DNA from 3 places in the Streptomyces sp. NPDC057743 genome. Region 1 is predicted to be linked to each of the others. Evidence: riboswitches for the same ligand, from Rfam matches in the RefSeq annotation. Region 1 holds a riboswitch; each other region holds the start of a gene.
The links. A riboswitch is a leader RNA that binds a small molecule or an ion and turns the genes downstream of it on or off. The one in region 1 is predicted to bind thiamine pyrophosphate.

Region 1 (3,267 bases):
GGGTCACCTCGACGCCGCATGCCTCGGCGATGTCGGGGAGGGTGAGCCAGGCGGGGACGAGCCCATCGATGTTTGCGTCAATCTCGGTCACAGGACAAGCGTGCCACCTCCCACTGACAGTCGGTAGCCGGGCCTCGCCGTGGAGCACGTCGGCGCCTCGACGGACGGGCCGCGCGGGCCCGCCGGGCCGGTGGCGGGGCTACCGCACCGCCGCCTTGAGCGGAACGGCCGCGTCCGCCACGCGCTCCCGGTCCAGCAGCGCGCCCCGTTCGATCAGCCGGCGCCCCTGGGCCAGGTCCCGCGGGCGCCCCACCGCCAGCAGCGCGACCAGCCGGCCGGCCGGCTGGTCGGCCCCCGCGCCGGGCTCGTGGCGGAGCCAGAGCACCGACCAGGCGGCGCCGGTCGGGTCGCCGCGCCACACCAGTTCGTCGGCGTCCCCGTGGTGGCCGGCGTACTGGACGAACCGCCCGAACTGCTCGGACCAGAAGTACGGGACCGGGTCGTAGAGCACGCCCTCCGCCGTGCCGCGGGCAATGTTCTCGGCCACCGTGCGGGGGCCCTGGAGGGCGTTGTCCCAGTGGTGGACCAGGAGTCGGGTGCGGTAACGGGCCGAGGGGAACGAGGCGCAGTCGCCGACCGCGTAGACGTCGGGGACGGAGGTGCGCAGGTGCTCGTCGGCCAGGACCGAGCCGTCCTCGGGCGAGAGGGCGACGCCGGAGCCGGCCAGCCAGGCGGTGGCGGGCCGGGCGCCGATCCCGACGACGACCGCGTCGGCGGGCAGGGTGGTGCCGTCGGCGAGGGTCACCGCACCGGGGGCGACGGAGGCGACCCGGGCGCCGGTGCGCAGCTCGGCCCCGGCGTCGGCGTACCAGGTGGCCATGTGCGCGGCGACCTCGGTGGGCAGGGCGCCGGCCAGGGGGTGGTCGGCGGCCTCCACGACGGTGACCTCGCAGCCGGCCTCGCGGGCGGCGGTGGCGAACTCGGCGCCGATCCAGCCGGCGCCCACCACCACGATCCGGTGCTGGGCGGCGAGCACCGGGCGCAGCCGCTCGGCGTCGTCCAGGGTGCGCAGCAGGTGCACACCGGGCAGGCCCTCGCTGCCGGGCAGGGTGATCGGTTCGGCGCCGGTGGCGAGCACCGCGTAGGCGTACGGGATGGCGCCCTGGGCGGTCTCCACCACGTGGTCCAACGGGCGCAGCGCGGTGACCGGGCGGCCGAGTTGCAGGTCGATGTCGAGGCCGGCGAAGTCGATGTCGAACGCGGAGCCGTCGGCCTTGCCGAGCAGCACGGCCTTGGACAGCGGCGGGCGGTCGTAGGGCTGGTGGGGCTCGTCGCCGAGGAGCGTGATCGCCCCGCGCCAGCCGTGCTCGCGCAGGGCCACGGCGGTCTGCACACCCGCCATCCCCGCGCCGGCGATCACCACGCGCGGCGTGCGGTCAGGGGCCTGGGGAGAGTTGCTCTGCTCGCTCACCCGCTCACTTTAGGACGGCGGGCGACGCGGCCCGCAGCAGCGCGCAAGGAGATCTCTGACACAACGTCACCGGTCGGGGGCGGCCCGGTCCCGGTGCGCTCCCTTACGACGCGTCGCGGCCCCGTACTAGGGTGGCGGATGCACGCACTCGCGGGAGCCCGGACGGACCGGGCTGAGAGGGAGGCTGGCCGGCCTCCGACCGTACGAACCTGATCCGGGTCATGCCGGCGAAGGGAGGGGCTGGACGCCCATGCATCCATCCGTCACACCATCGAACCCACCGCGTCCCGACGGTCGGCACCCCGATGTGCTGGTCATCGGCGGCGGCATCATCGGGCTGGTCACCGCCTGGCGGGCGGCCGGCCAGGGTCTGCGCGTCGCGGTGGCGGACCCCGCGCCCGGCGGCGGCGCGGCGCTCGTCGCGGCCGGCATGCTGGCCGCCGTCACCGAGCTCCACTACGGCGAGGAGACCCTGCTGGGGCTCAACCTGGCCTCGGCCGAGCGGTATCCGCGCTTCACGGAGGAGCTCCAGGAGGCGAGCGGGCAGCGCATCGGCTACCGGCGGTGCGGCACCCTGGCCGTCGCCCTGGACGCCGACGACCGCGCCCACCTGCGGGAGCTGCACGCCCTCCAGGTCCGGTCGGGCCTGGAGTCGGCGTGGCTGACGGGGCGGGAGTGCCGCCGGCTGGAGCCGATGCTCGCCCCCGGGGTGCGCGGCGGCCTCCGGGTGGACGGCGACCACCAGGTCGATCCGCGCCGGCTGGCGAGCGCGCTGCTGGCCGCCTGTGAGCGGGCCCAGGTGGCCTTCCACCGGACGTCGGCGGAGCGGCTGACGACCGCCGGCGGGCGCGCCACGGGCGCCGAACTCGCCGACGGCACACGCCTGGTGGCCGGTCAGGTGGTGCTGGCCGGCGGCAGCCTCAGCGGCCGGCTGGCCGGCGTCCCGGAGGCGGTGCGGCCGCCGGTGCGGCCCGTCAAGGGCGTGGTGCTGCGGCTGCGGCTGCCGGACGCGCTCCCCGGGGGCGGGGCGTTCCTCTCCCGCACCGTACGGGCCGTCGTCCGCGGCAATCCCCTCTACCTGGTGCCGCGGGAGAGCGGTGAACTGGTCCTCGGCGCCACCAACGAGGAGCTGGGCTGGGACACCACGGTGACCGCGGGCGGCGTCTACGAGCTGCTGCGGGATGCCCACGAACTGGTCCCGGGCATCACCGAGTTGCCGCTGACCGAGAGCCGCGCCGGGCTGCGCCCCGGCTCTCCCGACAACGCGCCGCTGCTCGGACCGACCGCGCTGCCCGGCCTCCATCTGGCCACCGGCCACTACCGCAACGGCGTCCTGCTGACGCCGCTCACCGGCGACGTGATGGCAAAGGCGCTGACCACCGGGACGGTCCCGGAAGAGGCCCGCCCCTTCTCCCCCGCGCGCTTCACCCCCGCCCTCCAGGGGGCCCGGCGCGCCCACGCCCCTCAGGAGCTGCCCGTATGAGCGCCCCCGGTACCCCCGTCCCGTCCGAAGTCCCCGGCGGGCCCACGGTGTCCGTCTCCGTCAACGGCCAGGCCCGCCGGATCCCGGGCGGGCTGACCCTCGACCGGCTGGTCGCCACGCTGTCCCAGGCCCCGGCCGGGGTGGCCGCCGCGGTCAACGAGACCGTGGTGCCGCGCTCCCAGTGGGCCGGCACCGCGCTCGGTGACGGCGACCGCATCGAAGTGCTCACCGCCGTCCAGGGAGGCTGATCCCGCCATGACCGACACCGCAGTGGCACCGGGGACCGCCCCCGCGGCGCCCGCCGCCGACGCCG
Region 2 (3,267 bases), on a different contig from region 1:
AGGGCGTCGAGGGGGGCGACGGCGAAGGTGCTGTCGGCGGACGCGGCGGAGTGCAACGTCTCGTAGAAGACCAGCCCGTAGCCGTGGGGCCCGGCGAAGGACCGCTCGACGAGCACGGCCAAGGGCAGGACGAGCAGCACGGCGATGACGGCGAGCGTGCTCCAGAGCAGCGCCCACTGGCCGCGGCCCTGCGGCCGGCGGGCGGTGCGGGAGGCATCGACGAGCCGCAGGGTCGATTCGCGACGCCGCACGGTCCAGGCGTGCAGCCCCAACAGGCCCAGTACGGCGGCGAACTGGACGAGGGTCAGCACGGCGGCGGTGGGCAGATCCAGGAAGTCGGCGGTCTGCCGGTAGATCTCCACCTCCAGCGTGGAGAAGGTGGGCCCGCCCAGGATCTGTACGACGCCGAAGGAGGTGAAGGTGAAGAGGAACACCATCAGCGCCGCGGCGGCCACGGCCGGTCTCAGCGCGGGCAGCGTCACCCTCCGCCAGGCCGCGAACCGTCCGGCTCCCAGGACCCGGGCCGCTTCCTCCTGGCGCGGGTCGAGTTGGGCCCAGAGCCCTCCGACGGTGCGGACGACGACCGCGTAGTTGAAGAAGACGTGCGCGAGCAGGATCGCCCACACCGAGGTGTCCAGCCGGACGCCCCACAGGTTGTCCAGCAGTCCGCCCCGGCCGACCAACGCCAGGAAGGCCGAGCCGACGACGACGGTGGGCAGGACGAAGGGCACCGCGACCACCGCCCGCAGCAGTTGTTTGCCGGGGAAGTCGAAGCGGGCGAAGACGTATGCGCTGGGCAGCGCGACCAGCAGCGTCAGCGCCGTCGAGGCGGCCGCCTGCCAGACGGTGAACCACAGCACATGGAGGACGTCCGGGTCGCCCAGCACGGCGGCGAACCGGCCGAACTGCCACTGTCCGCCGTCCTTCAGCCCGCGCCCGACGATCACGGCGACCGGATAGGCGAAGAACAGCGCGAAGAAGGCGAGCGGCAGGGCCATCAGACCGAGCCGCACCGCCGTGCCGCGCGCGGGCCTCCTGGGGCGGGCGGGGGCTACTTCAGAACGAGCGAGGACCACTGCTTGACCCACTGGTCACGGTTCTTGGTGATCGTTGCCGGGGCGAGCGTCGCCGGCTTGTCGATCGCGGTGCCGTAGCGGGTGAACAGTTCCGGCACCTTGGCGTCCTTGCGCGCCGGGTTGACGAACATCTGCAGCGGCATGTCCTCCTGGAACTTCTTCGACAGGAGGAAGTCGAGCAGCGCCTTGCCGCCCTTCTCGTTCTTGGCGCCCTTGAGCAGACCGCCGAATTCGATCTGCCGGAAGCAGGTGCCGGTCGCGACGCCGGTCGGGGCCTCCTTGGGCGCGGGGTTCTTGCCCATCACCTCGGCGGGTGGGCTGGAGGCGTAGGAGACCACCAGTGGCTTGTCGCCCTTGCCCTTGCCGGCTGCGGAACCCGAGAAGCGCTCGTTGTACGCCTGCTCCCAACTGTCCACGACCTCGACGCCGTTGGCCTTGAGCTTCTTCCAGTAGTCCGGCCAGCCGGCCTCGCCGTGGGTGGCGATGGTGCCGAGTTGGAAGGCGAGTCCCGGAGAGGAGGTGGCGGAGTTCTCGGTGACCAGCAGGTTCTTGTACTCCGGCTTGAGCAGGTCGTCGAAGCTCTGTGGCGGCGCCAGCTTGTGCTGGGTGAAGTAGGCGCGGTCGTAGTTGACGCAGGTGTCGCCGTAGTCGAGGGGCGTGACGCGGTGGGCGTCCTTGTCGAGTTGGAGGTCGGCCGGGACGTTCTCCAGGCCCTGGGCCTTGTACGGAGTGAAGAGGCCGGCGTTCAGGCCGCGCGAGAGCAGGGTGTTGTCGATGCCGAAGAAGACGTCGCCCTGCGGGTTGTCCTTGGCCAGGATCGCCTGGTTGACGGCCTTGCCCGCGTCCCCGCCCCTGAGCACCTTGACCTTGTAGCCGGTCTCCTTCTCGAAGGCGGCCAGCACGGATTTGGAGGCGTTGAACGAGTCATGGCTGACGAGCGTGACGGTCTTGGCGTCCGCGCCGCCGCCGGAGCCGCCGCACCCGGCGAGTGCGGTCATGCCGGCCGCCGCGGCGAGCGCTGCCGCGGTGATCCTGCTGGTGGTGCTCACTGAGTTCCTCCTGGCTGGCCAGGAAGAGACGCGGCCCCGCCCGGTGTCCACTGCGCTTTGCGTCGATGACGCTCGGCAGCGAACGGTGGGCGGGGCGCAACAGCATGAGTGACGACCGAACTTCCTACCCGGAATGACCCGGGCGAGGTTCAAGGGTCTGCGGGCGCCGTAGGGCTACGACGCGTCCGCACTCTCAGCGCTGTGGCGCTCCCCTGTCGGAATGTATGTGCGTTTTTTTCCACGCCACCGTACCAGCGGGGGCTCAGCGTTCCGAGGCCGCCAGCTGACCGCAGGCGCCGTCGATCTCCTGGCCCCGGGTGTCCCGGACGGTCACGGGCACGCCGTGCGCCTCAATGGCCCGTACGAACGCCGCCTCGTCCTCGGGCCGCGAGGCGGTCCACTTCGAGCCCGGCGTCGGATTGAGCGGAATGAGGTTGACATGGACCCGCTTGTTCTTGAGCAGGCGCCCCAGCAGGTCACCGCGCCATGCCTGGTCGTTGATGTCGCGGATCAGTGCGTACTCGATCGAGACCCGGCGGCCGGACTTCTCGGCGTACTCCCAGGCCGCGTCCAGCACTTCGCGGACCTTCCAGCGGGTGTTGACCGGCACGAGGGTGTCGCGCAGCTCGTCGTCGGGCGCGTGCAGCGAGACCGCGAGCCGGCACTTGAAGCCCTCGTCGGCGAACCGCAGCATCGCCGGGACCAGTCCGACGGTGGAGACGGTGATGCCGCGCTGGGAGAGGCCCAGGCCGTCGGGCTCGGGGTCGGTGAGCCGCCGGATAGCGCCGACCACGCGCTTGTAGTTGGCGAGCGGCTCGCCCATGCCCATGAAGACGATGTTGGACAGCCGCGCCGGGCCGCCGGGAACCTCGCCGTCGCGCAGCGCCCGCATCCCGTCGACGATCTGGTGCACGATCTCCGCGGTGGTCAGGTTGCGGTCCAGCCCGGCCTGACCGGTGGCACAGAACGGGCAGTTCATGCCGCAGCCGGCCTGCGAGGAGATGCACATGGTGACCCGGTCCAGGTAGCGCATCAGCACGGACTCGACGAGGGTGCCGTCGTGCAGCCGCCACAGCGTCTTGCGGGTGGCGTCGTCGTCGCACGAGATGTGTCGCACCACCGACATCAGGTCCGGGAGCAGT
Region 3 (3,267 bases), on a different contig from region 1:
CGTGATGACGCCGGTCTTGACGTCGTCGCGGTCCGGGAGGCCCAGGTGTTCCTTGGGCGTGACGTAGCAGAGCATGGCGGTGCCCCACCAGGCGATCATCGCGGCGCCGATGCCGGAGGTGATGTGGTCGTAGGCGGGCGCGACGTCGGTGGTGAGCGGGCCGAGCGTGTAGAACGGGGCCTCCTCGCAGATCTCCTGCTGGAGGTCGATGTTCTCCTTGATCTTGTGCATCGGGACGTGTCCCGGGCCCTCGATCATGGTCTGCACGCCGTGCCGCTTGGCGATGGTGTTCAGCTCGCCGAGGGTCCGCAACTCGGCGAACTGCGCCTCGTCGTTGGCGTCCGCGATGGAGCCGGGGCGCAGGCCGTCGCCGAGCGAGAAGGTGACGTCATAGGCGGCCAGGATGTCGCAGAGCTCCTCGAAGTGCGTGTAGAGGAACGACTCCTGGTGGTGCGCCAGGCACCAGGCCGCCATGATCGAGCCGCCGCGGGAGACGATGCCGGTCTTGCGGTTGGCGGTCAGCGGGACGTAGCGGAGCAGCACGCCGGCGTGCACCGTCATGTAGTCGACGCCCTGCTCGGCCTGCTCGATGACGGTGTCCTTGTAGATCTCCCAGGTCAGCTCCTCGGCCTTGCCGTCGACCTTCTCCAGCGCCTGGTAGAGGGGGACGGTGCCGATCGGCACGGGGGAGTTGCGGAGCACCCACTCGCGGGTGGTGTGGATGTTGCGGCCGGTGGAGAGGTCCATGACCGTGTCGGCGCCCCAGCGGGTCGCCCAGGTCATCTTCTCCACCTCCTCCTCGATCGAGGAAGTGACCGCGGAATTGCCGATGTTGGCGTTCACCTTCACCAGGAAGTTCTTGCCGATGATCATCGGCTCGATCTCCGGGTGGTTGATGTTGGCCGGCAGCACCGCGCGCCCGGCCGCGATCTCGTCCCGCACGAACTCGGGGCTGACGTTCTCGCGGAGCGCGACGTACTCCATCTCCGCGGTGATCTCGCCGCGCTGCGCGTAGGCGAGCTGCGTGACCGGGGCACCGTCCCGCCCGCGGCGCGGCTGCCGCGGCCGGCCCGGGAAGACCGCGTCGAGGTTGCGCAGCCCCCCGCGCGGGGAGGTGTGCTTGATCCCGTCGTCCTCGGGACGCATCGGGCGGCCCGCGTACTCCTCGGTGTCGCCGCGGGTGATGATCCAGTTCTCCCGCAGCGGCGCCAGACCGCGGCGGACATCGGTTTCGATGGTGGGGTCGGTGTACGGCCCTGATGTGTCGTAGAGCGTCACATGCTTGCCGTTGGTGAGGTGCACCCGCCGGACCGGGACCCGGAGGTCCGGGCGCGATCCGGAGACATAGCCCTTGTGCCAGCCGATCTGCGACTGCTCGCCGTCGGCCGGGTCGTTTTCGGGCGTGCGTGCATCCAGAGTCATAGAGACCCAACTCCCTACGCCGGCATTACCCGGTAACAGGTTCGGCGGTCGACGCAGCGGCTTCCGTCATCCGGTGTTTCACGTGAAACACCGCTGGGACGGAGGTCAGCGCCCTCTCAGCCCGGTGCTCCGAGCTCCCGCGATTGCAAAGGTGCCACCACGGTAGCGGCCGATGCGGCAGTGTGAACAGGGGGCCCCATCGGTTCTTGCAATGATCGGGCGGTGAGCCCTCCCGAAACCCTGCACGCTCCCGCGGCCCATGGCCACACCCACAGCCACGGACCCGCCGCCCCCGTCTCCCGGCATCTGCGCAAGGTCATCGCCGCCGTCCTGGTCCCGTTCGCGGCCGCCGTCGCGGTCGGCCTGATCGTCCTCTGGCCCGGTGGCGCGCCCCCGCACCAACCGTCCGGCGTGGGCTTCGACCAGCCGACCGAGAGCGCCCGGGTCATCAAGGTCGAGGAGGTCAACTGCGCGGCGGTGCACGCCGAGCAGCAGCCACGGCCCACCGCGCCGGGCGGGCAGCCGGCGACCGGGGGAGCGGCCCGGGACAAGCCCTGCGAGCAGGCGACGGTCAAGGTGACCACGGGGCAGAACGCCGGCCGAACCTTCCAGACGGTGGTGACGCCGGACGCCTCGCGGCACTACACGACCGGGCAGGACGTGGTCGTCTCCTACTCCCCCAAGGCGCCCAAGGAACTGCAGTACGCGGTGACCGACGTCGACCGCACCGTTCCGATGTGGGTGCTGGCCGCGCTCTTCGCGCTCGCCGTGGTGGCCATCGGACGGCTGCGCGGGGTGCTGGCGCTGGTCGCGCTGGCGGCCAGCTTCGGGCTGTTGACGGTGTTCATCCTGCCGGCGATCCTCCAGGGCTCCGATCCGCTGGTGGTGGCGATGGTCGGCGGCAGCGCCATCATGTTGATCGCGCTCTACATGTGCCACGGGCTGACGGCCCGCACCTCCGTGGCGGTGCTCGGCACCCTCGCCTCGCTGCTGCTCATCGGGCTGTTGGGCTCGGTGTTCATCAACTGGGCGCTGCTGACCGGCAATACGGACGACACCACCGGCCTGGTGCACGGGCTCTACCCGAACATCGAGATCCGCGGCCTGCTGCTGGCGGGCGTCATCATCGGGTCGCTGGGGGTGCTCGACGATGTGACGGTGACCCAGACCGCCGCGGTGTGGGAGCTCAAGGACGCTGATCCGTCGGCGAGTTGGCGCAAGCTGTACGGCGCGGCGATGCGGATCGGGCGCGACCACATCGCCTCCGTGGTGAACACCCTGGTCATGGCCTACGCGGGTGCCGCGCTGCCGCTGCTCCTGCTGTTCTCGATCGCGCAGAGCAGCGTCGGCACGGTCGCCAGCAGCGAGGTGGTGGCGGAGGAGATCGTCCGCACGCTCGTGGGCAGCATCGGGCTGGTCGCGTCGGTGCCGGTGACCACCTTGCTGGCGGCCCTGGTGGTCTCGGCGGACCGTCCGGCGCCGGGCGGGGCGGGCGCCGGGGGACGACGGGGCGGGCGCCGGGCGGCGCGCGGGCGACGCCGCAAGCACTGAGCGGGCAATACGGGGGCGGGGCGAGCCGGGACGAGCGGGCGGGCGAAGTGCGGGGTGGGCGGCGGGCGTTGGCGGTTCTGGGCAGGGCCGACCGGGCAAGGGCGAACGGGCAGGGGCGACCGGCGTCCGGCCGGGCGCGGCGACGGTGGAGCGGTGGGCCGGCGGCCGGGGTCAGCCGGCCGGGGCCTCCGCCAGGATCCGGTCCAGCGTGGCCTCCAGGGTGTCGCAGACCTCCTCCTTGCCGAGCGGAACGATGCGGTCCGTGCGGTCCAGGAAGGCGATCAGCGGTGGCGC

Region 2: another riboswitch for thiamine pyrophosphate. It lies ahead of ACFVFQ_RS18220 (thiamine ABC transporter substrate binding subunit); the one in region 1 lies ahead of thiO (glycine oxidase ThiO).
Region 3: another riboswitch for thiamine pyrophosphate. It lies ahead of thiC (phosphomethylpyrimidine synthase ThiC); the one in region 1 lies ahead of thiO (glycine oxidase ThiO).

The regions. Positions count from the first base shown of each region.
Region 1 covers NZ_JBHVJX010000002.1:310,357-313,623, forward strand. Annotated here, with positions in the region: gene ACFVFQ_RS03405 (Rv2175c family DNA-binding protein) at 1-91, opposite strand, end outside; gene ACFVFQ_RS03410 (NAD(P)/FAD-dependent oxidoreductase) at 200-1,471, opposite strand; TPP riboswitch at 1,612-1,724, shown strand; gene thiO (glycine oxidase ThiO) at 1,722-2,954, shown strand; gene thiS (sulfur carrier protein ThiS) at 2,951-3,202, shown strand; gene ACFVFQ_RS03425 (thiazole synthase) at 3,210-3,267, shown strand, end outside.
Region 2 covers NZ_JBHVJX010000014.1:126,632-129,898, reverse strand. Annotated here, with positions in the region: gene ACFVFQ_RS18225 (ABC transporter permease) at 1-998, opposite strand, end outside; gene ACFVFQ_RS18220 (thiamine ABC transporter substrate binding subunit) at 1,052-2,125, opposite strand; TPP riboswitch at 2,229-2,349, opposite strand; gene rlmN (23S rRNA (adenine(2503)-C(2))-methyltransferase RlmN) at 2,388-3,267, opposite strand, start outside.
Region 3 covers NZ_JBHVJX010000011.1:121,423-124,689, forward strand. Annotated here, with positions in the region: gene thiC (phosphomethylpyrimidine synthase ThiC) at 1-1,422, opposite strand, end outside; TPP riboswitch at 1,417-1,573, opposite strand; gene ACFVFQ_RS14960 (YibE/F family protein) at 1,645-2,973, shown strand; gene ACFVFQ_RS14965 (SsgA family sporulation/cell division regulator) at 3,145-3,267, opposite strand, start outside.